Regions from separate parts of the Priestia sp. FSL H7-0729 genome, predicted to be linked through region 1. Evidence: predicted binding sites of a transcription regulator. Region 1 holds the regulator's gene; each other region holds the start of a gene.

What was found. Region 1 encodes Rex, which represses fermentation and respiration genes when NADH is low (regulators of the CRP and FNR family bind a similar motif). Its sites were predicted from a motif close to TTGTGAAATATTTCACAA; they were not measured.
Region 2: the regulator Rex is predicted to act here: its motif matches at 3,656-3,673, upstream of nirB (nitrite reductase large subunit NirB).
Region 3: the regulator Rex is predicted to act here: its motif matches at 3,296-3,313, upstream of MHH93_RS23750 (formate/nitrite transporter family protein).
Region 4: the regulator Rex is predicted to act here: its motif matches at 3,892-3,909, upstream of MHH93_RS03135 (cytochrome ubiquinol oxidase subunit I).

What each region holds. Positions count from the first base shown of each region.
Region 1 covers NZ_JBBOTQ010000017.1:65,712-71,600, forward strand. The annotation lists gene dinG (ATP-dependent DNA helicase DinG) at 1-2,498, shown strand, start outside; gene MHH93_RS25280 (redox-sensing transcriptional repressor Rex) at 2,717-3,370, shown strand; gene MHH93_RS25285 (amidohydrolase) at 3,357-4,661, shown strand; gene MHH93_RS25290 (hypothetical protein) at 4,701-5,231, shown strand; gene MHH93_RS25295 (hypothetical protein) at 5,533-5,889, shown strand, end outside.
Region 2 covers NZ_JBBOTQ010000005.1:379,689-385,577, forward strand. The annotation lists gene MHH93_RS14935 (formate/nitrite transporter family protein) at 1-702, opposite strand, end outside; gene nirD (nitrite reductase small subunit NirD) at 752-1,078, opposite strand; gene nirB (nitrite reductase large subunit NirB) at 1,137-3,566, opposite strand; gene MHH93_RS14950 (metal-dependent hydrolase) at 3,842-4,549, shown strand; gene MHH93_RS14955 (hypothetical protein) at 4,749-5,069, opposite strand; gene MHH93_RS14960 (M42 family metallopeptidase) at 5,236-5,889, opposite strand, start outside.
Region 3 covers NZ_JBBOTQ010000014.1:92,145-98,033, forward strand. The annotation lists gene MHH93_RS23745 (molybdopterin-containing oxidoreductase family protein) at 1-1,892, opposite strand, end outside; gene MHH93_RS23750 (formate/nitrite transporter family protein) at 2,337-3,188, opposite strand; gene MHH93_RS23755 (FAD-dependent oxidoreductase) at 3,576-4,937, opposite strand; gene MHH93_RS23760 (pectate lyase) at 5,185-5,382, shown strand; gene MHH93_RS23765 (glutathione peroxidase) at 5,507-5,889, opposite strand, start outside.
Region 4 covers NZ_JBBOTQ010000001.1:738,596-744,484, reverse strand. The annotation lists gene MHH93_RS03155 (hypothetical protein) at 1-522, shown strand, start outside; gene MHH93_RS03150 (GNAT family N-acetyltransferase) at 611-1,177, opposite strand; gene MHH93_RS03145 (LysR family transcriptional regulator) at 1,208-2,083, opposite strand; gene MHH93_RS03140 (MFS transporter) at 2,193-3,587, shown strand; gene MHH93_RS03135 (cytochrome ubiquinol oxidase subunit I) at 3,987-5,351, shown strand; gene MHH93_RS03130 (cytochrome d ubiquinol oxidase subunit II) at 5,351-5,889, shown strand, end outside.

The DNA.
Region 1 (5,889 bases):
CGTTCCCATCACTGGGTTCTTATCAACTCGGTTATGTGTCTTCTGAATTTGGATTTCAACATGATCGCCCTCATCAGGCAGACAGTGATGCACTGGCGACAGCCTATGTGCTGCTCAAGTGTCTGGATGAGTTAAAGGAACTACCGCTCATAACGATTCAGCGCCTCAGTGACCTGTTTGCACCAGAAGACAGTGACTTAGGCTGGTTCCTGGACGGGATGCGCAGTGAGAAGGAAGCAGAGCCGATCCAGGATCTCGATGGACACACCTATTATCGGCAGCTTGCTCTGAATGTAAGCGATTGGACTGATATTGGTGCACCACGTGATGAGCGGGAGGGCAATCCCCTCGAAGGTGTAACCTTCGAACAATTCATGGACCAGGTTCGGGAGAACCTGAAGGATACGCTGGATCACTACGAAGAGCGTGAAGCGCAAACTCAGATGTTCAGCAGTGTAAGGCAAGCCCTGGATGAAGAGAAACATCTCTTGATCGAAGCTGGAACGGGTACCGGTAAATCTCTGGGTTATCTGTTACCTGCTATTTACGAAAGTGTGAAGCAAGAACAGAAAGTCATGGTCAGCACGCATACGATCAATCTGCAGGAGCAATTGAGAGAGCGGGACATTCCAATGCTGACCCAAGTGGTTCCGTTTCCGTTTAAGGCTGCTGTATTCAAGGGACGTGGACATTACCTGTGCCTGCGCAAATTTGAACACAAAATCAATAAACGTGAATTTGCCACACCCAAAGAGGATTATTTCACAGCCGCTCAGATGATCGTTTGGCTTACACAGACCGAAACTGGAGATGATGAGGAGCTTAACCTTAGCGGACGCGGAGGCGACTTCTGGGAAACGGTACAGAGCGAATCCGAGTCATGTCTGGGAAGATCCTGCCCATGGTTCCGCAAATGTTTCTATCATCGCGCCAAACATGAGGCCGGGTTGTCTGATATCGTCATTACCAATCACTCCAAACTGTTTACGGATGTGAAAGCAGCGCATCAGCTGTTGCCAGCCTATGAGAGTCTTGTGATCGATGAGGCCCATCATCTCGAGGATGTAGCGGGTAAGCATCTTGGAATGCATATGAAATATTTCACGTTGGTTCATACCCTGACCCGTCTGTTTAAAGACAGTCGTAATGGACAACTGCCTATGCTTCGTTCGCAGTTATCCGGGCATGAGAATTCGGCGCAATGGGGCTCCATGGTGGATCAGATGTTCCCGCTGGCGGTTGAGGTTAAAGAACTGTGGGATCGAATGAGTGATGCCCTGTTCGGTCTGTTGCCTGAACGAAGTGATGCTTCACCAGGCGAGACAGGGCAATTTTCACTGCGTCTAAAGGCCTCTCAAAAACCTGCAAAATGGCAGGAGTTGCAGGATCTGGAGAATCAGATCTATGTAACTCTGGGTGATCTGGTTCGCAAAGGGGACAAATTGCTGCTTGAGGTGAAAGAGGATCAGGATGATTATCAATCAGATAGTCTGATCACGGACATTACAGGACTGCTGAAAGATCTGACCACATTGAAGGAGAATCTGCGTTTCTTCATGCGTATGGATGATGCGAAAACGGTGTACTGGATGGAAGCCAGCGGTCAGTTCCGCAGTAAATCGCTTCAACTGTATGCCGTACCTGTAGATGTCAGTGCACAACTTAAGGATTTGTTTTTTGATAAAAAGAAAAGCGTTGTGCTTACATCGGCTACACTCTCCGTGGATAAGTCATTCCAGTTCATGATTGAGCAGCTTGGCTTACAGGAAGCCTCTGAGAATAACCGGCTGTTAACGTCGATGCTACCGTCACCATTCAATTATCGCGATCAGGCGCTTCTCGTAATTCCGCGTGATTTCCCGAGTGTGAAGGGCAGTGTGGGTGATGCGCACTTTGTCAATATGCTGGTGCAGTCACTCGCAGAGACCGCAATTGCCACGCGTGGACGCATGATGGTTCTGTTTACTTCATACAAGATGCTGCGACAGGTCTATGATCCGCTGAAAGAGGCACTGTCTGGTAATGACATCTCGTTGTTGGGCCAAGGTGTGGACAGTGGAAGCCGCTCCAAGTTGACTCGCAGGTTCCAGGATGCCAAAGCTACGGTACTTCTGGGCACCAGCAGCTTCTGGGAGGGTGTAGATATCCCGGGAGAAGCACTGACCTGTCTCGCTATTGTGCGCCTGCCTTTCCAGCCGCCGAATCATCCTTTGGTGGAAGCCAAGAGTGAGTTGCTTCAGGAACAAAAGAAAAATCCGTTCATGAAACTGTCCGTGCCACAAGCGGTCATACGTTTCAAGCAAGGATTTGGCCGATTGGTGCGTACAGCGAAGGACAGAGGTATTGTCATTGTTTATGATACTCGGGTGATTGAAGCGTACTATGGTAAATTCTTTTTATATTCATTACCTGGTCCAAAAATGGAGCATATGCTCACGGAGCAGATGGTTCCACGAATTACCGAGTGGTTAGAAAAATCTGCTAATGAACAAGAATAATGGTTGTTTTTTTCGTTATATCATTGCATGACATGATCGATTGGCGTTAAACTTTATTAGATATTTCCGTATCCGATTAAAGCAGTTGCACGTAAGAACTTATAACCTAAATTACAAGGAGCATTCTGTATAAAATGTCACATCTATCTCTGAGTTTATACAGAATGCTCATCTTTTCATCTATTATTTTATTGTAGGCTTGGTAAGGGGGAGCAAAAATGAAATCGGATAAAATTTCGGAAGCGGTGGTACGACGTCTGCCTGTATACTTGCGCTATTTGAGCGAGTTACATCAGCGTGAGGTGGCTACTGTTTCTTCTCAAGAGCTTGGACAGCGGCTGGATCTGAATCCGGCCCAAATTCGAAAAGACCTGGCTTATTTCGGTGATTTTGGTCGTAAAGGGATCGGGTATGATGTTTCCTATTTGATCGAGAAGATTCGTCACATTCTCAAAATCGATCAGCAAATCAATGTAGCTCTGGTAGGCGCGGGTAACCTCGGACAGGCCTTGTCCAACTACAACGCATATCTGAAAGACAACATGAAGATTGTTGCTGTATTCGATGCATATGGACCGAAGATTGGTAGTCAAATCAACAGTTTGAAGGTAAAACCAATGAACGAATTAACGGAAGCGGTTAAAACGGATAACATCCGCATCGGGATTATTACCGTTCCGGATACGGAAGCCCAAAATGTAGCTGATCAGCTGATTGAATCCGGAATCGAAGCGATACTTAATTTTGCACCAACTATTCTAAAAACACCGCCGCACATCCGCATTCACCATGCTGACTTTACAACGGATCTGCTAAGTTTGGCCTATTACTTGGAGACTGGAAAGGACGACGAGCAAGATGACAACAAATAGATGGGTAATCCACAACGGCAAATTTGCCGTGAATGAAGGCGCAACTTGGAATGTAGTTCAAGGATACATGGTTGTCGAGAATGACAAGATTGTGCATATTGGTGAGACATTGCCGGATGGAGACGAGAATTGTACCAAAGTGGATGGAAAAGGATTGTTCTTCCTGCCGGGTCTGATCAATACGCATGGTCATGCAGCGATGTCATTGCTTAGAGGGCACGGAGATGATCTGGCGTTGCAAGTATGGTTGCAAGAAAAAATGTGGCCGATGGAAGCGAAAATGACTTCAGAAGACGTATACTGGGGAACTTCGCTATCTGTGCTTGAAATGTTGAAAGGTGGAACTACAGCTTTCCTGGACATGTATGATCACATGGATCAAGTTGCCAAAGTGGTGGAACAATCCGGCGTTAGAGCAGCACTGGCACGTGGTGTAATCGGGCTGTGTTCGGAAGAAGAGCAATTGCGGAAACTGGAGGAGTCGGCAGCGTTTGCACGTGAGTGGAATGGACAGGCAGATGGTCGCATCACAACCGTAATCTCACCACACGCACCATATACATGCCCTCCTGACTACATAGAGAAGCTTGTACAGGTCGCAAATGACCTTAACCTTCCTCTGCATACACATATGTCGGAAACGCTGCGTGAAGTGGAACAGAACGTTACAGACTATGGACTGCGTCCTGTGGCACATCTGGAGAAACTGGGCTTTTTCTCCCGTCCATCCCTGGTTGCACATGCGGTGCATCTGAATGATGAAGAGATTGAAATTTTGGCCCGCCATGATGTGGCTGTATCCCATAACCCGGGAAGTAACCTGAAACTTGCTTCCGGTGTTGCGCGGGTACCAGCACTGCTGAAAGCAGGAGTTACGGTGTCACTCGGAACAGACGGACCGGCAAGCAACAACAACTTGGATATGTTTGAGGAAATGAGATTGGCTGCATTGATCCACAAAGGTGTGTCTGGTGACCCGACGGCCGTGCCAGCGGGCGAAGCGTTACTACTCGGAACTTCATATGGTGCTAAATCCATCTTCCTGAACAACACCGGAGCGCTTCAGGTAGGCATGAAGGCTGATTTCATCGCCCTGGACATTGAACAGGCACACTTCTACCCACATACAGACCTGATCTCACATACGATCTATTCGGCCTCTGCCAAAGATGTGGAGCACGTATGGGTGGACGGTAAACAAGTGGTTAAACATGGCGAATGTCTGACGCTGGATGAAGAGCGCATTTTGCGTGAGTCTCAATTGGCATTTGATGGTTTGCTTGCTCGTTAATTGCATTGCAGAGCATCATAGGGAAAGGAAGTTCGGCTTTTGAAGAAAAAAAAGAAGTGGATATGGATTTCGCTGCTTGCACTGGTTCTGATTCTGTTTGGACTTCAGCGTTATTACGTGTATGTCACACAGGACCAACGCAAGGAAGAAGCGCTCGCCATACAGGCAGCACAGGAGCAACTGGGCATTACATCTCATGATGAATTGCGTAAGTACATCTGGGGAGATAAAGAAGGCTCTGACAACATCTACTGGACCCTGACCGGCAAAAATAAGGATAACCAGGATGTTATGGTCTGGGTTAAATTCGATGCAAACAATCAACCCGCTAAGGGTGCTAACGCTATACACAGTGAGCTGCTGCAGAATGGCATGTCCGAAGCACAGATACGCAATCGCTTTGGCTCCGAAGTTCCTGCCGGTGAGATTAAACGAATCATGCCCGGTGTTGTGAATGGAATATATGTGTGGCAAGTGTATTATAAAGACGGTACGCATAACCACTATCGGTTTTATCGTTTTAGCAATGGAGAACAGGTGGACTTGGTCTATACACTCCCGAACAGTTAGAACCGATAGAGTAACTTAGCTAGAGAATCATAGAGATGAAAGAACCGGCAGACGGATATCCGACTGAACCGGTTCTTTGTGTTGCCTGTGAACAGTTTTGATTTAAATAGTTAAAATTAATAATTTATTCATATTTTCGCCTTCGAAATTGTATATACGATGTGATATACTCAGATATGTACTCAAAGTTACATTCATAAACAAATAAACCTGTCGAAATTCTCGCAGGAGTCAATGTGCACATATTCGTATATACCAATAAGCCAGTAGGTTGGGCCAAAATCTGGGAGGGGTAATTCACTTGAAGCTAAAAGTATTGCCTATTGCTTTAACTGCCGTCATTTCAGCCGTTGTGTTGTTTGGAGGTTGGTTTGTGTATCGTCAGGTGGCTTTGCAGAATCCGATTGAAAAAATGGTTACCCAGTACGATGGAGTCAATGACGTTCAATTAACTATTAACCGCAATGACGTACAATTGAAACTCGATCTGAAACCTGATGTTGATTTGGGCAGACTGGTCCAATATATTCACAAAGAAGGACAGACCTTGATTGGAACCCGTTCACTCAAGTTGGATGTTGTGGATCATTCCAGTGAAGCACTGGAAAGTTGGTGGGGTGATGCGATGTTTACCGTAGCTCAGGCGATGGAGAACAAA
Region 2 (5,889 bases), on a different contig from region 1:
TACCGGAATCATGTTGTGGACCCAGCCTGCCAGTGTAATGGTATCCGGGTGGTTTGGCAACAGCCAGGACAGGGACAGCAAAGTCATATTGGCCACACTGTGCTCATACCCACTTGCAATAAAGGCGTAAAGACACCACCAGATGAGCGCAATTTTGGCGATATCCTCTTTTGTGCGAGCAGCCATCCAGATCGCCAAACAGACGAGCCAGTTACAGAGAATGCCGCGGAAGAATAACTCCGATACGGGAGCGGCCATCTTTTTGGCAGAAGCGACGAATAACAGATGTTCAGGCGCAGCCGTTTTGAACAGGCCGCTGCCTACAATAAGCAGACAGAGCAGGATCGCACCTAGCAAGTTGCCGATGAAGACGAGTCCCCAATTTTTCAGTGTATCTTTAACTGTGGTCCGGCCTGCAAGCGTGCTCATGGTGAAAAACATGTTGTTACCTGTGAACAGTTCTGATCCGGCAAAAATGACTAACGTGAGCGCGAGTCCGAAGGACATGCCCATCAACATGGTTTGCAGTGGTGACTGTGCCGCAAGAAGCGGGGCACCGATACTGAAGATCAGCACGATGCCAAGTCCTACATAGGCACCCGCCATTAAGGCAGCAACCATGTAGCGTGAAAGATTTGAATTCATCTGATCCCGTTTTTTAACCGCAGCTTCAATAATTCCCTCAACACTTGGTGTATACATCACGGTTTCCCCCATTATTTTGCATCAATCTTTGAACATTTCAATGGAGCTATACAGCAATCCAGACCTGGCCGTTCTCTACCTTGACTGGATACATCTGTACCTGACCATTGTCCGGTGCTTGCACAAGACCGGTCGTCAGGTCAATTTTCCAATCATACAGTGGATCGTACAGATAATGACCGGACACGATGCCTTCTGCAAGCGGCCCACCCTTGGGGTGTGGGTTGTGATTATCCGCAGCGAAGATGGTACCATCCGATGCAAGAAAGACTGCAAGCTGGTGATTCTGAATCTCAACTACTCTTCCGATTCGTGGCAGGAATTCTTCAACTCCTCCGGCAGGGAAGTAGGTGCCTGATTGTTTTGTCGTCATCTTAAACCACTCCTTTTATCTATTTAACGTTCCGCCAGTGTTGATCATGCGGGCTTGCTTATGGACGAGCCGACACTTCGATGCCGTGAAACATTTTGCTTTGGCCTTCCTCATTGCGAATCGCTTTTTGCCAAGGTTCTTCGACATGTTCAAGTGCGAATTCAATCCGCTCCATCAACGCTTTGCGTTCCTCAAGATTATCCACGACAACCGAACGAATATGCTCCAGACCCATACGTTCCACCCACTCGGAAGTCCGCTCCAGATAGTTACCTGTCTCGCGGTAATATTGCATGATGGCTCCGCACAGTTCAATTAACTCTTCATCTGTTTTCACTTTGCACAGGGAATCAGCAAGTCTTGCTTTAATACCGCCGTTACCACCGATAAAGATTTCCCAGCCGCCGTCGTTACCAACGATACCGATATCTTTGGTGCATGCCTCTGCACAGTTCCGTGGACAGCCATTGACAGCGTATTTGAACTTGGCTGGCAGATCCAGACGTTCGAATTTCCGTTCGATGCGAGCACCCATTGCCATGGAATCCTGTGTACCGAATCGGCAGAATTGGGAGCCGACACATGTTTTAACCGTGCGCAGCGATTTGGCGTATGCATAACCTGAAGGCATATCCAGTTCAGCCCAAACTTTAGTCAGATCTTCTTTTTTGACACCAATCAAGTCGAGACGTTGACCGCCCGTAACTTTGACTGCTTTCACATCATATTTGACTGAAACGTCAGCGATGCGTTTGAGGTCTGCTGGTGTAGTCACCCCGCCATACATCCGCGGTACAACTGTATACGTTCCATCTTTTTGAATATTCGCGTTCATGCGTTCGTTAACAAAGCGTGATTCCTTCTCGTCTTCATGCGTGTCCGGTGCAATCATGCCAAGATAATAGTTGATTGCCGGGCGACATTTGGAACAACCCTCAGGTTGGCTCCAACCCAATACATTCATGACCTCTTTGGTCGTTTGCAGTCCTTTTTGTCGGATCTCGGCTACGATTTCATCTCGCCCCATAGAAGTACATCCGCATATTCCCTGTTTGGCTCCACTGCTGAAACCGTCTCCCAGCACATATTGCAGAATCTGTTCCACAACCGGTTTACATCCACCGCAAGAGCGGGTTGCACCGGTACAGGCTTTGATTTCATCTACAGTAGTCAGGCCCTGGTTGGTAATGACATCAACGATAGTCCCTTTAGTGACCCCGTTACATCCGCAGACGATTTCGTCTTCCGGCATCGTTTCAACAGAGGTTGTTTTCTTATGACCGCCGCAACCTGTACCCATCAGTGAACCATACAGTTCTTCAGTCATTTCGGTCTGTTGTTTAATTAATTTTTGCAATTCGGCAGAATCCGTAATGTCACCGAAGAGAACCGCGCCGACCATTTTATTATCGCGAAGCAGAATTTTTTTGTAGGTCCGTTTCCAGTCATCTTTATGTGAGATAACGGTGTGCTCCGGACTGTCAATGAATTCACCGGTTGAGAAGACATCAACACCCGAAATTTTCAATTTCGTGGATACAACAGAACCTTCATAAGGAGCCGTCTCAACACCGCAGATATGTTTGGCCAGAATCATGCCTTGCTCGAACAATGGGGCAACGAGGCCGTAACATACGCCGCGATGCTCTGTACATTCACCGACCGAATATACATTCTCAAGTGAAGTTTGCATGTAGTCATCCACAACAATACCCCGATTTACTTCCATACCGCTTTCACGGGCTACAGCAGTATTAGGTTTGATTCCTACAGCCATGACCACAAAGTCAACATTCAGAACGGAATCATCGGCAAAACGAATACCTTCAACTCGTTCTCCGCCCAGCAGTTCGGAAGTCTGTGCACCCATTTTGAAACGGATACCCTGACGCTCCAATTCTGCCTTTAACATGGCTGAAGCTTGCGGATCAAGCTGACGTTCCATCAGATCTTCCATCAGATGTACCACGGTAACTTCCATGCCAAGTTGTACCAGACCTTTGGCAGCTTCAAGACCCAGCAGTCCGCCCCCGATAACGGCCGCTCTTTTGTACTGTTTGGCAGCGTCAAGCATGACGTTACAATCGGCGATATCACGGAAACCGACTACGCCTTGCTTGTCATGTCCCGGTACCGGAAGAATGAAGGAGTTGGAGCCGGTTGCTATAATGATTTTGTCATAAGGGAAGCGAGTTCCATCCTCCGTTACAACTTCCTGCGTCTCGGCATCGATTCGTGTAACTGTTGTGCCTGTGTGCAGTGTAATACCATAATCCTGATACCAGTGGAGATCATTCAGTACGATGTCATCCAGTGTTTTGCTGCCTTCCAGTACATAGGACAACATAATGCGGTTGTAGTTAGGATAGGGCTCTGTGCCAAAAACCGTAATATCAAATCGCGAAGTTAATTTTAAAATTTGTTCAACCGTACTGATTCCTGCCATACCGTTACCAATGATAACGAGTTTCTCTTTTTTTCCGTTCATGTGTGTATGCCTCCTTGGATAGACGCTGTACATTACCTGCAATTTTAGTGGTTTATATTTGAAATTATACAAGGTGTTAACGATAATTTATGTGATTTAATTCACTAATAAAGATAGAAGAGTCATAAATTTAATAGTGTGAGCCCCATCACAGAAAATAATATTTATTTTATATAATTAAGAAATACGAACTATTGTTCTTGTTTTGGTTTCGTTGTACTATCAAAAGTGGGCTATGTATGTTCCCTATTTCTTCGAAAGGACGTTTTTGCATCATGATGGGAAGATCCCACCTTATGATCGGGACAGGCGTATCGCTATCTGTACTTCAGTTGGCTGGTATGCCGGTGACTGCACCGGCAGTTACGGTTGCCCTGATCGGTTCGTTATTGCCTGACATCGATGAGCCGAATTCGCTGCTGGTATCGAGAGCTTTGCCTAACAGTCTCATCAGGCTGTTACAGACCGTTCTTTTGCCAACAGCTGTATTTGTGTACTTTTATGTTCATGCCAAACCATGGAACCTGTTGCTCGCGATTCTCATTGCGCTTGTGTCATTCCTGCCTTCGCGTTCTCTTCGCAAAGTGTTGATGTTCGCCATTGGACTCGGCCTGGTGTTCTACGGTCACGCATTTGCCCCGTGGAATCTGATTGCAGGCAGCCTGCTTATGCTGTGTACCACGCTTACTCATAGGGGATTAACGCATACCCTATATGGAACGGCGATATGGGCTGGTTTACTCTACAGTACGACCCATCAGCAGGGACCGGAAATTTGGGTGGCGGGAGGTACGGCGTATGCCATGCACCTGTTGGCCGATTCGCTAACCAATCGGGGGATTCGTCCGTTACCACCGCTCAAGTGGCGCATACGGGTGAATCTGATGAGTACAGGAACCAAGCGTGGGGCCGTTGTGGAGAATGTCTGCATTGTGCTTACCCTTATTTTGGCCTGGATTGCATTCTCTCCGTTATTTCTGTAGACATCCCAAAACGCCAGTCCAATAGACTATGGACTGGCGTTTACAGGTATGCCAATTCAGGATTGAGAAGGCGAATCGGTAAGGCTGTCGATATCCGAAGAACCGAATACAAATAAAACAATAAGAATTACAATGATCAATAGCTCAGCGAAACCACTTCCGTCAAAGTCAGACATCACTTCAACCTCATTTCTTGGCGTTAAGAATTGATTCTCTGTTGGAAAGCCCGTATAACATCATTCAAAGTCATGTCCCCACCAATCTCATCCAGGAATTGCACCAGTTTGTCTTGATTAGACGGTGTAATATTCTGTAACGTTTTATATTGCCCGACCAGTTCAACGACCAGTGTAGCTTCTCGAAACAACGTGACCGCATCCACTCTTAACTTCCCACTTACCAGTAATGCTGCAACAATAAGTTCCAGATTTTTTCCTTTAAGGTTTCCATTGAGAAGGGTGTTTGCGGCATTTGATTTTTTGGAACCTTTATTCGATTTTCCATTCCTTCTCACTGCCATAACAGGTCCCCCGCTGCTTGGTGTTTGAATCATCTACCGTTATTGTATCTTATGTGTAATTTCCTATAATGTTCGGCCTATTAATCTATAAGAGGATATAAAAAAGAGACCCCCTGATATCGTGAGGGGGTCTCTTGTCCAATTAAAAATAATATCAATTTAATTGTTATGCATTATTAATGATGGTATTCATCGTTGTCCGATCCAGACCCTTCACAAGCTTTACAATCAGTTCTTTGGCCGCATCGTAGTCATCCGTATGAATGATGGAAGAAGAGGTGTGGATATAACGGGCACAGATCCCAATCACGGTTGAAGGTACACCGATACCACTTAAGTGAACTTGACCTGCGTCAGTACCCCCTGGTGAGATGAAATACTGCATTTTGATCTGATTGGATGAAGCCGTATCTTGAACATATTCCACCATTCCGCGATGAGTGAACATACCCGGGTCAAAAATACGAAGCAATGCCCCTTCTCCGATATATCCAAATGACTGTTTGTCACCTGTCATATCATTCGCAGCACTACAGTCAAGCGCGAAGAAGATATCCGGCTGGATCAGATTGGCTGCTGTACGTGCACCGCGAAGCCCCAGTTCTTCCTGAACTGTTGCACCAGCATAAAGTGTGTTAGGCAGTTTTTCCTTATGCAGCGCTTCAACCAGTTCAAGCGCAAGTCCTACGCCATAACGATTATCCCAAGCTTTAGCCATAATTTTCTTCGTATTGGCCATGGGTGTGAATTCACAGATCGGCACGATTTGCATGCCCGGATGAATGCCCCAGGATTCTGCTTCTGCCCGATTGTCCGCTCC
Region 3 (5,889 bases), on a different contig from region 1:
AGCTCAATGCGTCCACGATCATTCCATACGACCACTGCATCCCCATCCTGCACGTTTCTGCGGGCAGCGTCTTCGGGATGCATTTGCAATAAAGGCATCTTTTCCAAACGCTGATGTTTGGCTGAGTTGCCAAAGGTCGAGTTCAGGAAATTATGATTTGGCGGTGACAGGAACATCAATGGGTAAGTATCGGCAGGTCCAGCCGGATTCTCCCCATCATATCCTTCAACCAGAGCGCTATAGGTAGGGAGCGGCGGAAGCCCTCTCTGTTCCATTGTCTCTGAATACAATTCAATCTTGCCTGAAGGTGTGGGCAGCTGATCCAGAAATGCAGCATGTGGTGTCATATCCAGCTTCACGAAATGGTGTTCCTTCAGTCCTTCTAACGTAACCCCATTCATGTAAGGATTGCCTGTATCCTGGAGTGCGTCCTTAATCATCTGTTCCGGCGTTTCTCCGAAGATTGCAGGATCGTACCCCATGGCCTGCCCAAGCAGGGAAAACAACTCCACATTGCTTTTGCTCTCTCCAATCGGTGCAATTACCGGCTCTTGCAGATGAACGTATTGATGCCAATAGGAAGCATACAGGTCCGTCGCTTCAAATGAAGACGTGGCCGGCAATACGATATCTGCATATTTAGCCGTATCCGTCATGAACAGATCATGCACAACCGTGAACAGATCTTCCCGTGCAAAACCTCGCTCCACTCGTTCAGTATCCGGTGCCACCACCAATGGGTTGCTGCAGTAAACCATCAGGGCCCGGATCGGCTGCTCGGCTTCCAGCAGCGCTTCACCAATCCGGTTCATGTTTACCACTCGCGGCTCCGTATTCTGCCGCAGCTCCGGACGCTCCAGCGCGTCGCTATTCGTGCTCGCGTAGCTGTTCGTACGCACGGCACCGCCGCCTTGCTTCAGCCATTGCCCCGTGATGGCAGGCAGACATGCAACGCTGCGCACGTTCATCCCCCCATTATCATGGTGCTGGAGTCCATTGCCGATGTGAATATGGGCTGCCTGTGCGTTGCCATATAGCTCGGCCAGCTTCACAATGGTCTCCTCCGGCACGCCCGTAATGCGCGCAACGCGTTCAGGTGTGTAGCTGCGAACATGAGCACGCAGTGCCTCATGTCCCACTGTATACTTTTGCATAAATGCTTCATCCGTCAGTCCCCGTTCGAACAACACATGCATCAGGCCCAGCGCCAGTGCACTGTCCGTGCCCGGGTACAGCGGGATAAACCAGTCGCCCCATTGGGCGGTACGATTGCGATGCACATCGATTACGACGATCTGGGCGCCCTTCTTGCGGGCTTTCTCCGCCAAAACGACCTGGTGCATATTCGTACTCACGATATTTCCGCCCCATACCAGAATAAGATCTGCATGCTCCGTATCTTCCGGCACCGTTCCATGGTTGGCGCCCATCGTATGTTTCCAGCCGGTATTTCCGGCCGCATTACAGATGGTCTGCTCCAGCATACTCGCACCTAGCGCATTGAAGAAACGCCGATCCATGCCGTCTACGCCGAGAATGCCCATGTTGCCGTAGAAACTGTAAGGCAGGATGCTCTCAGGTCCGTAGGTCTCGGACAATGCAGTGAAGTTGGTCGTAATCTCGCTAATTGCTTCATCCCAAGTGATTCGTTCGAACTTGCCTTCACCCTTGGCTCCAACACGTCTCATTGGATATTGCAGACGCTCGGGGTGATACACCCGCTCCGTCATATTTCTGACTTTATTACAGATGGCACCCTTCGTTATCGGATGATCCGGATTGCCCGCCACCTTCACAATTTTGCCGTTCTCTTTATGTAGTAACAGACCACAAGTGTCCGGACAATCGAGCGGGCATACCGCTGCAAATACCCCATTCTCCTGATCGATCATCGTATGGCTCCCCCTCTTTAAAAAGCTATCCCTATATCATATCTTCTTCGAGGTTATCACGTAAAGAGAACAGTATGTTTTTGCTTCATATTCGCCGCTATAGCACCTTCAAAATATTTTCAAGAAAATGTTTTGCCATTTGATTCAATTTCAGAATACAGGGGTAAATTAAAAATAAGGCATTAGGCTAGTGTTTCCCCACTTCCTCCTCATGCCATATCATGGACCACTCCCGAAATTCGCCATGAACAGGTTTCGTTCCCCCGAACCTTGTCATGGCGAATTTATTTTGCTTTAAAACTCCAATAAAGGACACAAAAAAAAGATTCCGACCTGCTCCATCACAGCATATTTGCCATGAACCGAGCAAAGTTAGAATCGTCTTCACTTCTATGTGTATATGATATATGTGTTTCGTGTCATGCATTGTAGTGCCATACTCCGCTACGCCTGCTTGCTCAACATCACTCTACCCTCCGCCTCCACAGGTTCGATCGACGTTACTACCTCTGGTTTCACTTTTGGCTCAGCTTGTCGCAGGTACACCACCCAATAGGCCGCAGCTACAAACAGAGCTCCTCCCGTCAGATTGCCAAGCCATACTGGAATGAAATTCATCACATATTGGCCCCACGAATAATGTCCTTCAAAAATTGCCGCCGGAATGAGGAACATATTGGCCACAACGTGCTGGAATCCAATGGCTACGAACGCCATCGTTGGAAACCAGATGCCCAGTACCTTGCCACTCATCGTATCCGATGCATAAGATAGCCACACGGCCAGCGCGACCAGCCAGTTACAGCCAATGCCGGAGATAAAAGCTTGCAAGAATCCATCATGCAACTTGTGACCAGCCATATCCACCACTTTAGCCAGATATACACCCTCTCCAGTCAGACCAAGTACATGTCCAAACGCGTACGCGACAAACAAAGCTCCAAGAAAGTTACCGATCGTCACTAAGGTTAGATTTTTCAACATGCTACCTACGGATAACTTTCGAGCAATCGTCGCGAGTGGAACTGCCATCATATTACCCGTCAGCAACTCGCCACCACCGATGAGCACCATAATTAGTCCCACCGGGAACACTGCTGCACCAATCAGATTAACCAGACTTCCCCACTCTGCTGGCGCGGATGCAATCACCCGGATATCCAGTAGAAAACCCAGCGCAATAAAAGCCCCTGCCAGGAAGCTAAGCACCAGTACAGAAGACACCGGATATTGAGCCTTCTTCATGCCTGTTTGCGCCGTATATTGTGCAACCTCAAGAGGTGTTTTTGCTGCCATATCATCCATCCTCTCCTTCATTGTTCTTCGTGGAATAAAACCGCCTTAATTTCTTTATTGAAACGTTGATGCCATATATCAATTGTATCTTGGTACTGTGTAAAACTTTGTGCAAATTATCACAATGTTATTTAAAAAGATACTTTAAGAGTGTCTTGGAATAGTTAAGTCAGCAAGATCTCAAGAGTATAATAAGTCCTTTTGAAGCTAAAAGAAACACAAAAAAGACTGACGATATACTCGCCAGTCTTCTTTTTCCTTTATAATCGTCTGCATTGTGCCGTAAGCTTGAAAGCTATTGTACACGTCGCATTTTCGGACAACCCTGACTTATCTTCGTAGGTCGTCTGTCTATCATGCTCACTGCTTAGCATCGATTCTGCTTCCTTACACCATTGCTGGTGCTTTTACTTCTACCGGTGGCAGTGCTTGCAGACCAGCCGTGTTCAGGAAGTTCCATGGTTTGTTGTAATGTGGCTGGAAGAAGAAGTCGATGAAGGCCAGTTCATCTACGGTCATGTTGTTTTGGATGCAGACCGAGATCGTATTAATCGATTGAGTCAGATCAACCTGAGACATCACCTGTGCTCCAACGATCCGGCGAGTAGCCTGCTCATAGACCACTTTGAGCAACAGTTTCTCCGCCGTTGGCATGAACTCCGGACGATAGCTGTCTTCCAGTACTACCGACTCCACAATCAGACCTTCGTCAGCAGCAGATGTTTCCGTCATCCCCGTACCCGCGATGTTTTGCTCATAAATTTTGATACCCGATGTTCCTTGTGTACCCATATATGGTGTCGTTGGACGAACCAGGTTACGGGCTACGAGTGTACCCATCCGCACAGCGTTAGTCGCGAGTGGAATGTAAGATGCTTTACCTGTCGGGTTGTAATGAATGGCGCAGCTGTCACCCGCAGCGAAGATGTCTTTTTGACTGGTTTGCATATATTTATCCACGATGATTGCGCCGTTTGGCAGCATATCCACTTGGCCTTTGAGCAGCTCTGTATTTGGACGGAAACCAATGCACAGAATAACCAGATCGGTTTCGAACTCCCCTTTGGACGTGATTACCTTAGTTACTTTGCCGTTCTCCCCGGTGAATTTCTGTACCGTTTGACCGAGAGCCAGCTTGATACCGCGTCCAGTCAGCGTATCTTCAATCGCATCCGTGAACTCAGGATCCAAATATTTATTCAAAATCCGGTCCACACTGTCGATCAGGGTAACTTCCTTGCCATTCATTTGGAAAGCTTCCACCAGCTCTACGCCGATATATCCTGCACCTACAACGGTAACGCGTTTGGCATCTTTGGCTTTTTCAATTATCGTATTGGAATGATTGTAGTTTTTGCAGAGTAAAATGTTATCCATCTCGATGCCTTCAAGCTTCGGAACGACAGGCCATGAACCTGTTGTCACGATCAGTTTGTCAAACGTATCTTCAAATTCTTCCCCAGTTTGCAGGTTTTTAGCCCGCAGGGTATGACCCTTGGCATCGACCGCTGTCACTTCGTGAAGCATCTTGGTCTCGACACCAAGCTCTGCCAATTGATTAGGCGAAGAATAGAACAAGCCGTCAGGGTCTTTCACAACCCCACCTACGTAGAGCGCAATGCCGCAAGATAGGAAGGAGATATTGTCATTGCGCTCATACACGGTGATGGTAGCATCCGGGTATAATTTGGCGGTATTTACGATGGCTGCGGTCCCTGCATGTGTACATCCGATAACTGCGATTTTCATTAAAAGTTCCTCCTCGAAATATATAAATGAGTTTGAATATAACGTTATTATGGTTGTGAAATATTTCACTTCTTGATCGATACTGCTTATGTGATTTATTTCACTTTATACACTCATTATAATGTGATATTTTTCACATTGCAATAGCTAGAGCAAAAAAAGTTTGTCGAAGGAGGTTATTCCTTGTATTTATGCCTTTCTTCCCTTCATTGTATTGATTTCATTGTCCCCGGATTTGAGTCGGTTTATGCTATGCCAATGGCTTCCGAGATTGAACAAGCCGCCATACGTAGATGAAGATGTCCCTTTCTACGCGGACCGGGATGGGTTGAAATACTTAAACATTCTGGACATCAGTGAAGAACGTCGACATGGCTACTCCTGGGCCGGAAGCTATGACCGTACCCTGCTTAAGCTGGCCTCGATCAAGGTTATTACATGCTAAGTCAACCCTTGCCTTGATTCGTAGCCAGCTCCTATATGTGAAGAGAATACCGCCATGCGTATAAAAAAAATCAAAGAAGCCTGTCCTTGCACATGCAAGGACAGGCTTATCAAACGTTCATGGTTTAACCGAGCAATTTCTCGATATCTGCTATCATGGTCTCCGGAGATTCTTTCGGTTCAACACGACCTACCACTTCACCTTCACGGTTAACAAGGAACTTGGTAAAGTTCCATTGGATGTCGCTGGTTTCACCTGCGCCAGGTTGTTGCTCCTTCAGGTATTGGAACAGGGGATGTGTATCCGCACCATTCACATCTACCTTGGCAAACACCGGGAAATTCACACCATAATTAATCTGGCAAAATGATTCGGCTTCCTCACTTGTACCTGGCTCCTGCCCTCCAAACTGGTTACAAGGGAAACCCAGTACAACGAGACCCTGATCGCGATAACGATCATAGAGTTTTTGCAATTCACCATATTGCGGGGTTAGTCCACACTTGC
Region 4 (5,889 bases), on a different contig from region 1:
AGCGGCCAGGATAAATATACGGAGCTTGCTTCCAACATTGGCGAAGCAGACATCTATGCGGTCAATGGCTACGACAAGGACTTCCGCATCATGTCTTACACTGAGATCGATGGTCAGGTGTATGCTCAACTATTCGATAAGAATAACGGGATCACCATCACTAGTGGAGCCGATTTGATTGGCAAGCTTCATCTCGAAGGTAACGTTGCCTCGGCACAATGGGAGACGTTTGATAGCTGGAACAATGGAAAGCAGCAGTTTCAGCCGTTAACAACGGATAAAGCCCTGGACAGCTTCATCGCATCGCTAAATGCTGCAAAGCCGATTGCAACGAGTCCGGAGTTGGAAGAGAAACTCTACGGCAAGGAAGATCGCAAGATCATCTATCTCACGCTGGAAGACAAAACGCAAGTCCCACTGGTTCTGTTTGGTGAAGGTCTAGTGCGTTACGGCAATGTTCCTGCATTTCTCGAAGTTGAAAAAGTTACGTTTCAATCCTTCTGGAACAGCTTGGACGAGTAAAGTGAAGGAATCAATACGGATGCATGAAGAAGAGCGAACAGGGCACGCAAGTGCTATGTTCGCTCTTTTGATTATCGGTGGAAGTAGTTTAAGTGAAATTTTTGTAATAAACCAGATGATCGGTCCACTCATCATTTTCGTGTATGAAACCTTTACGCACACATTCAAATTCCATACCAACGCTTTCAGCTAACTTTATAGAAGGGGTGTTATCCACATTAATATGAGCTTCTATGCGGTGGAATTTCAGATGTTCGAATGCAATATAAAGTGCTTCATTCACTGCTTCTTTCCCATAACCTTTTCGCCAATACTGATTATGGATCGTATATCCGAAGCTTCCCCATTGAAAATGATCTCTTGCCAATGTCGCAATATCAATCATACCCAGATGTGTACCATCTTGCTTTCTAAATACTCCAAATACATAAACGGCATCCGTACGCGCTAACTCCTGGTGTCGATCTACCAGATCATGAAACCAATCCGTGGTACATTCACTCATATCCATTTTTCCTTTATCATGGCGGTGTTGGGAGGGCAAGCGGTTTTCAAACTCATTCAACCAATTTTCATAGTCGTCTTTCTGTAATGGTCGGATGATTAGCCGCTCTGTCTCTGAAATATAATCAAATTTTTCTGCTTTTAATATCAAAAGGACATCTCCTTTATATTGAATTTATGCTCATGGCATAGCATTGAAATAGTCCGTAACCACGCTGCGAAACTCTAAAGCGGCTTTGGAAATATACCTGTTTTTATGCGAAAGTAGAGCGATTTTCCGAACGAGTTGATGTTCCTCTACCTGAAGATATTTAATGCGCTCATGCGGGTTTCTGGCCGTACTAGGTATAAAAGCGAGACCAATCTCCGCCTCCACAAGGGCTGTTAATCTTGCAGGCTCATCACCTTCATATACATACTTCGGTAGGAAACCAGCGGATTGACATACGGAATCTACCATATCACGAATCCCATACCCTTGCTTCACCCCAACAAACCACTCGTCCTTAAGTTCGGTTAATTGAATGCTGCTTCGGTCTGCATGTCGATGCCCCATAGGTACAGCGACTACGATCGGATCTTCATATAGTATCTGACATTCGATGTCGTCACCTTGAATCGGAGGGGAGGAGAGACAAAAATCAACCTCGCCCCGATGTAGAAGCTTGGACATGTTTTCTAACGAAACCATTTGCACATGGAACTGAATGTCCGGGCTATTTTTTCGAAATTCCTGTAGTATACCTGGCAAAGTACTTGCCGTAGTCACCGCCAATTGCAGTGTACCCTGATCCGGATTGGAGAAGTCAGCGATTTCCCGCTTTCCTTGTTCCAATTCAAATAGAGCTTTTTCAGTCCTCTGAAGAAATATTCTTCCAAAGTCGTTTAGTCGCAGCTTTCTCCCGATTCGATCAAATAAAGGGACTCCCAGGTCGTCCTCTAATCGTTGTATTGTTTTGCTCAGGGAGGATTGCGTGACATGCAGCTTTCCCGCAGCTTCCGTAACATGTTCGCATCGGGCCACTGTCAGGAAATATTTTAGTTGAAGAAGTTCCATTTGCACCATTCCTTCATTCCTTCTAGTTCATCAAATCATAACATATAATGCGTTGGAATAAATGAATGTTTTCAAGTAAGATGACAGCAGAAGAAGGAGTGATGCACCGATGAAGGTTCGAAATAAAGGATTGATGTTAGCTGTTGGACTTGGAATTATGTTGAATCCGTTGAATTCCTCCATGATTTCGGTGGCAATTACCAGGCTACAACAAGTTTATCAACTTAATTTTACAGCCGTTTCGTGGATTATTTTATCATTTTACATTGCCAGTGCTGTCGCTCAACCCGTCATGGGCAAGTGTAGTGATTTGTTTGGCCGCAGGAAGATCTTCCTCATGGGTCTTGTTGTTGTTTTTGTATCGTCCATGCTAGCTCCGTGGGCTTCGAGCTTTTCGTGGCTTATCGTATTTCGGATTATTCAATCGATTGGCACAAGCATGATGGTGGCCGTTGGAATGGCAATTGTCAGAATTAATGTAACTGAAAAACAAGCCTCCGCCTTGTCCACCTTGGCTATATTCCTTTCTGGAGCGGCTGCAATTGGACCTTTTATTGGTGGAGTATTGATTCATTGGTGGGACTGGCACAGCATATTCTTCGTTAATATTCCGTTTGTCTTGGCAAGCTTTTGGTTCGCCTGGAAGACAATCCCGAAGGACGAGCAATTTTCGTCTATCTCTGGGCACATGTCCATTCGGCAATGGCTTGCGTTAATTGACGCACCAGGTATCCTGATGTTTACGGTAGCTTTGGTGACTCTGCTTATCAGTTTACTTTCAGTAAATTCCACAGGAGATATTTCAACATGGCAACTGCTGATAGGGGGGATCGGGTTAATCGTACTCGTCATGTTCATCCGATATGAATTAAAAGCAGCCACGCCTTTCATCCCTCTGCGAACGTTTGCCTCATATCCCGAGATGACTTGGGTGAATGTGCAATACATGCTGGTGAACATCCTGTTTTACGCACTTTTTTTTGGAGTTCCTACGTATTTGAAGCAGGTACGTCATCTCAACGAAGTTCATGCAGGAATGAGCATGCTAGCTTTGGGGTTATGTTCAGTCATTATTGCTCCGATCGCAGGGCGCTGGATTGACAGATCGGGATCACGGCCAGCTCTGATCGTATCCGCTTCTTTAATGACATTTGGCTCTATATTAATCGTTGTTATGAATGAAACTTCTCCAATCTTCATAATCATTGTTGCCTTAGCTTTATTTGGAATAAGTAATGGCCTAAACGCGGTCGGCATGCAGGCAGCACTGTTCAAAAGCACACCCAAAGAAATGATCGGAGTCGCATCGGGTATTTTTAATACGTCACGCTACCTGGGGACCATTTTATCATCATTATTGATTGGAATTGTTATGGGAGATACCTTTAATGTGACAGGATTTCAGCTGCTTGGAATCATCCTTACGGTATTAGCTGCATCACTGATCATTATGAGCGTACGTCGCGAGGCAGGTGCGGTGAGTCCGGAGCAAGTAAGCAAGTAAAATAGCAAATCTGCCGTGCAATACCACGTTTACACCCAATGAATCAATAGCTCTATTGGGTGTATTTTTTGTTTTTCACCAAGTTGTCAGAAAGAGTTGATCCTTTCTTGAACGTTTAGGGTAGAAGACGTGACTTTGATTGAATTAGGTAAAAATAAAGATATAATAATTTTGATTAATAGGCTTGGTTAGTACCTTAAGTGCATCCATATCAGATTTTAATAGGCATCCAATGCTTCTTATAATCGGGGGCCAACAGGAGTAAACGCATTATAGGTGTGGCAAGATATCGTCATACCTAACTTTGTGAAATTTTTCGCAACTGTGTACTAAGCTTGGCCAAATCTGATATTGAATGTTTCTAAATTGAACAGAGTTTGAAAGGAGGCAACACAAAGAATGGCTATTGATACGGTTTTATGGAGCAGGCTCGTGACGGGTTTGACGCTCGGTTTCCACGTGATTTTTGCAACGCTGGGTGTCGGTGTACCCTTGATGATTGCTATCGCAGAATTCATCGGTATTCGGAAGAAGGATCACCATTACATACTTATGGCGAAGAGGTGGTCCAGAGGGTTCGTCATTTCTGTGGCGGTGGGTGTCGTGACAGGTACCGCGATATCACTGCAGTTGGCCCTGGTATGGCCGAATTTTATGAAACTGGCCGGAAATGTCATTGCACTGCCCCTATTTATGGAAGTATTCGCGTTCTTTTTTGAAGCGATCTTCTTGGGCATCTACTTGTACACGTGGGATCGGTTCAAAAATCCCTATATCCACTGGTTGCTGACTATACCAGTTGTTGCCGGGGCAGGCATGTCTGCTGTTTTTATTACAACAGTGAACGGATTCATGAACCAGCCTGAAGGCTTTGTTATGGAAGCAGGTCAATTCATGGCAGTGAACCCTGTACAAGCAATGCTGAATGCGGCGACGTTCTCCAAGGTATTCCATGTATTAAGCTCGGCCTATCTGACAGGAGCTGCGCTGTTAGCAGGAATTGCAGCCTTTGCGATGCTGAGAAAAGGCGTGTCGGCCTATCACAAGAAAGGCTTAAACCTGATGATGGCCGTTGTACTGGTATTCAGTTTATTAAATTCTTTAGCTGGAGATGTGTCTGCCAAGTTTTTGGCTGAGCATCAACCGGAGAAACTCGCAGCTGCCGAGTGGCATTTCGAGACGGAAAGCGGCGCGGACTTAATTTTATTGGGATGGCTGAATGCAGAACATGAAATTATAGGCGCCCTTCATTTGCCGAAAGTGCTCAGTTTCCTTGCCTTTGGAGACTTTAACGCTGAGGTAACCGGGTTGAATGAATTTCCACCTGATGAGCACCCACCATTACTTGTGCATTACTTGTTTGATCTGATGGCTGGAATCGGATTCGCTCTGCTCGCGATCTCATCTCTATACTTCCTGTTTGTGTTCTGGAAGAAGCGCAATCCATTTAACAAGTGGATGCTACGTATGGTTGCACTCAGTGCACCGCTTGCATTTCTGGCCGTTGAGATGGGTTGGTTCTATGCAGAAGTGGGGAGGCAGCCCTGGATCATCCGAGGTTATATGCGCGTAGAAGAGGCTGCTACTTCTTCACCGAGTGTAAGAATTTTATTTTTCGTCTTCTTGCTTCTGTACATTGTGCTCGGCGTCATCTGTGTCCTCGTGTTGAGACGGTTGTTCAATAACAATCCTGCTGAGCTTGAGATGGAGAAATGGTTGAAGGAGAAGCATGATCAATCAGCCGAGAAAGGGGACAAAAGCTGATGAGTTATGAGTTGATTGGGATATCGGTACTCTGGCTGTTCTTGTATGGCTATCTTATTGTAGCTTCCATCGATTTTGGAGCAGGATTTTTCGCCTTTTATGCACGCCTGACGAAGCAGGATCACCTGATTAATCGTCTGATCTCCCGGTATCTATCACCGGTCTGGGAGATCACCAACGTATTTTTTGTCTTTTTCTATATTGGCATCGTTGGATTCTTTCCGGATACTGCTTACTATTATGGATCCGCGCTGCTTGTTCCGGGAAGTATAGCCGTCATTTTACTGGCTATTCGTGGGTCGTTCTATGCTTTCGAGAATTATGGTTCCAAAAATAACATCGTATATCTGTTTTTATACGGAGCTACAGGGTTGCTTATTCCGGCGTCGTTGTCAGTGGCACTAACATTGTCTGAAGGTGGCTTTATTCTAAAGCAAGGCGAGACGGTTTCCCTTGATTACTGGGCACTATTTACGAATCCATTATCGTGGAGCATCGTTGGACTCGCCATCGTATCCGTATTGTTCATTAGCGGATC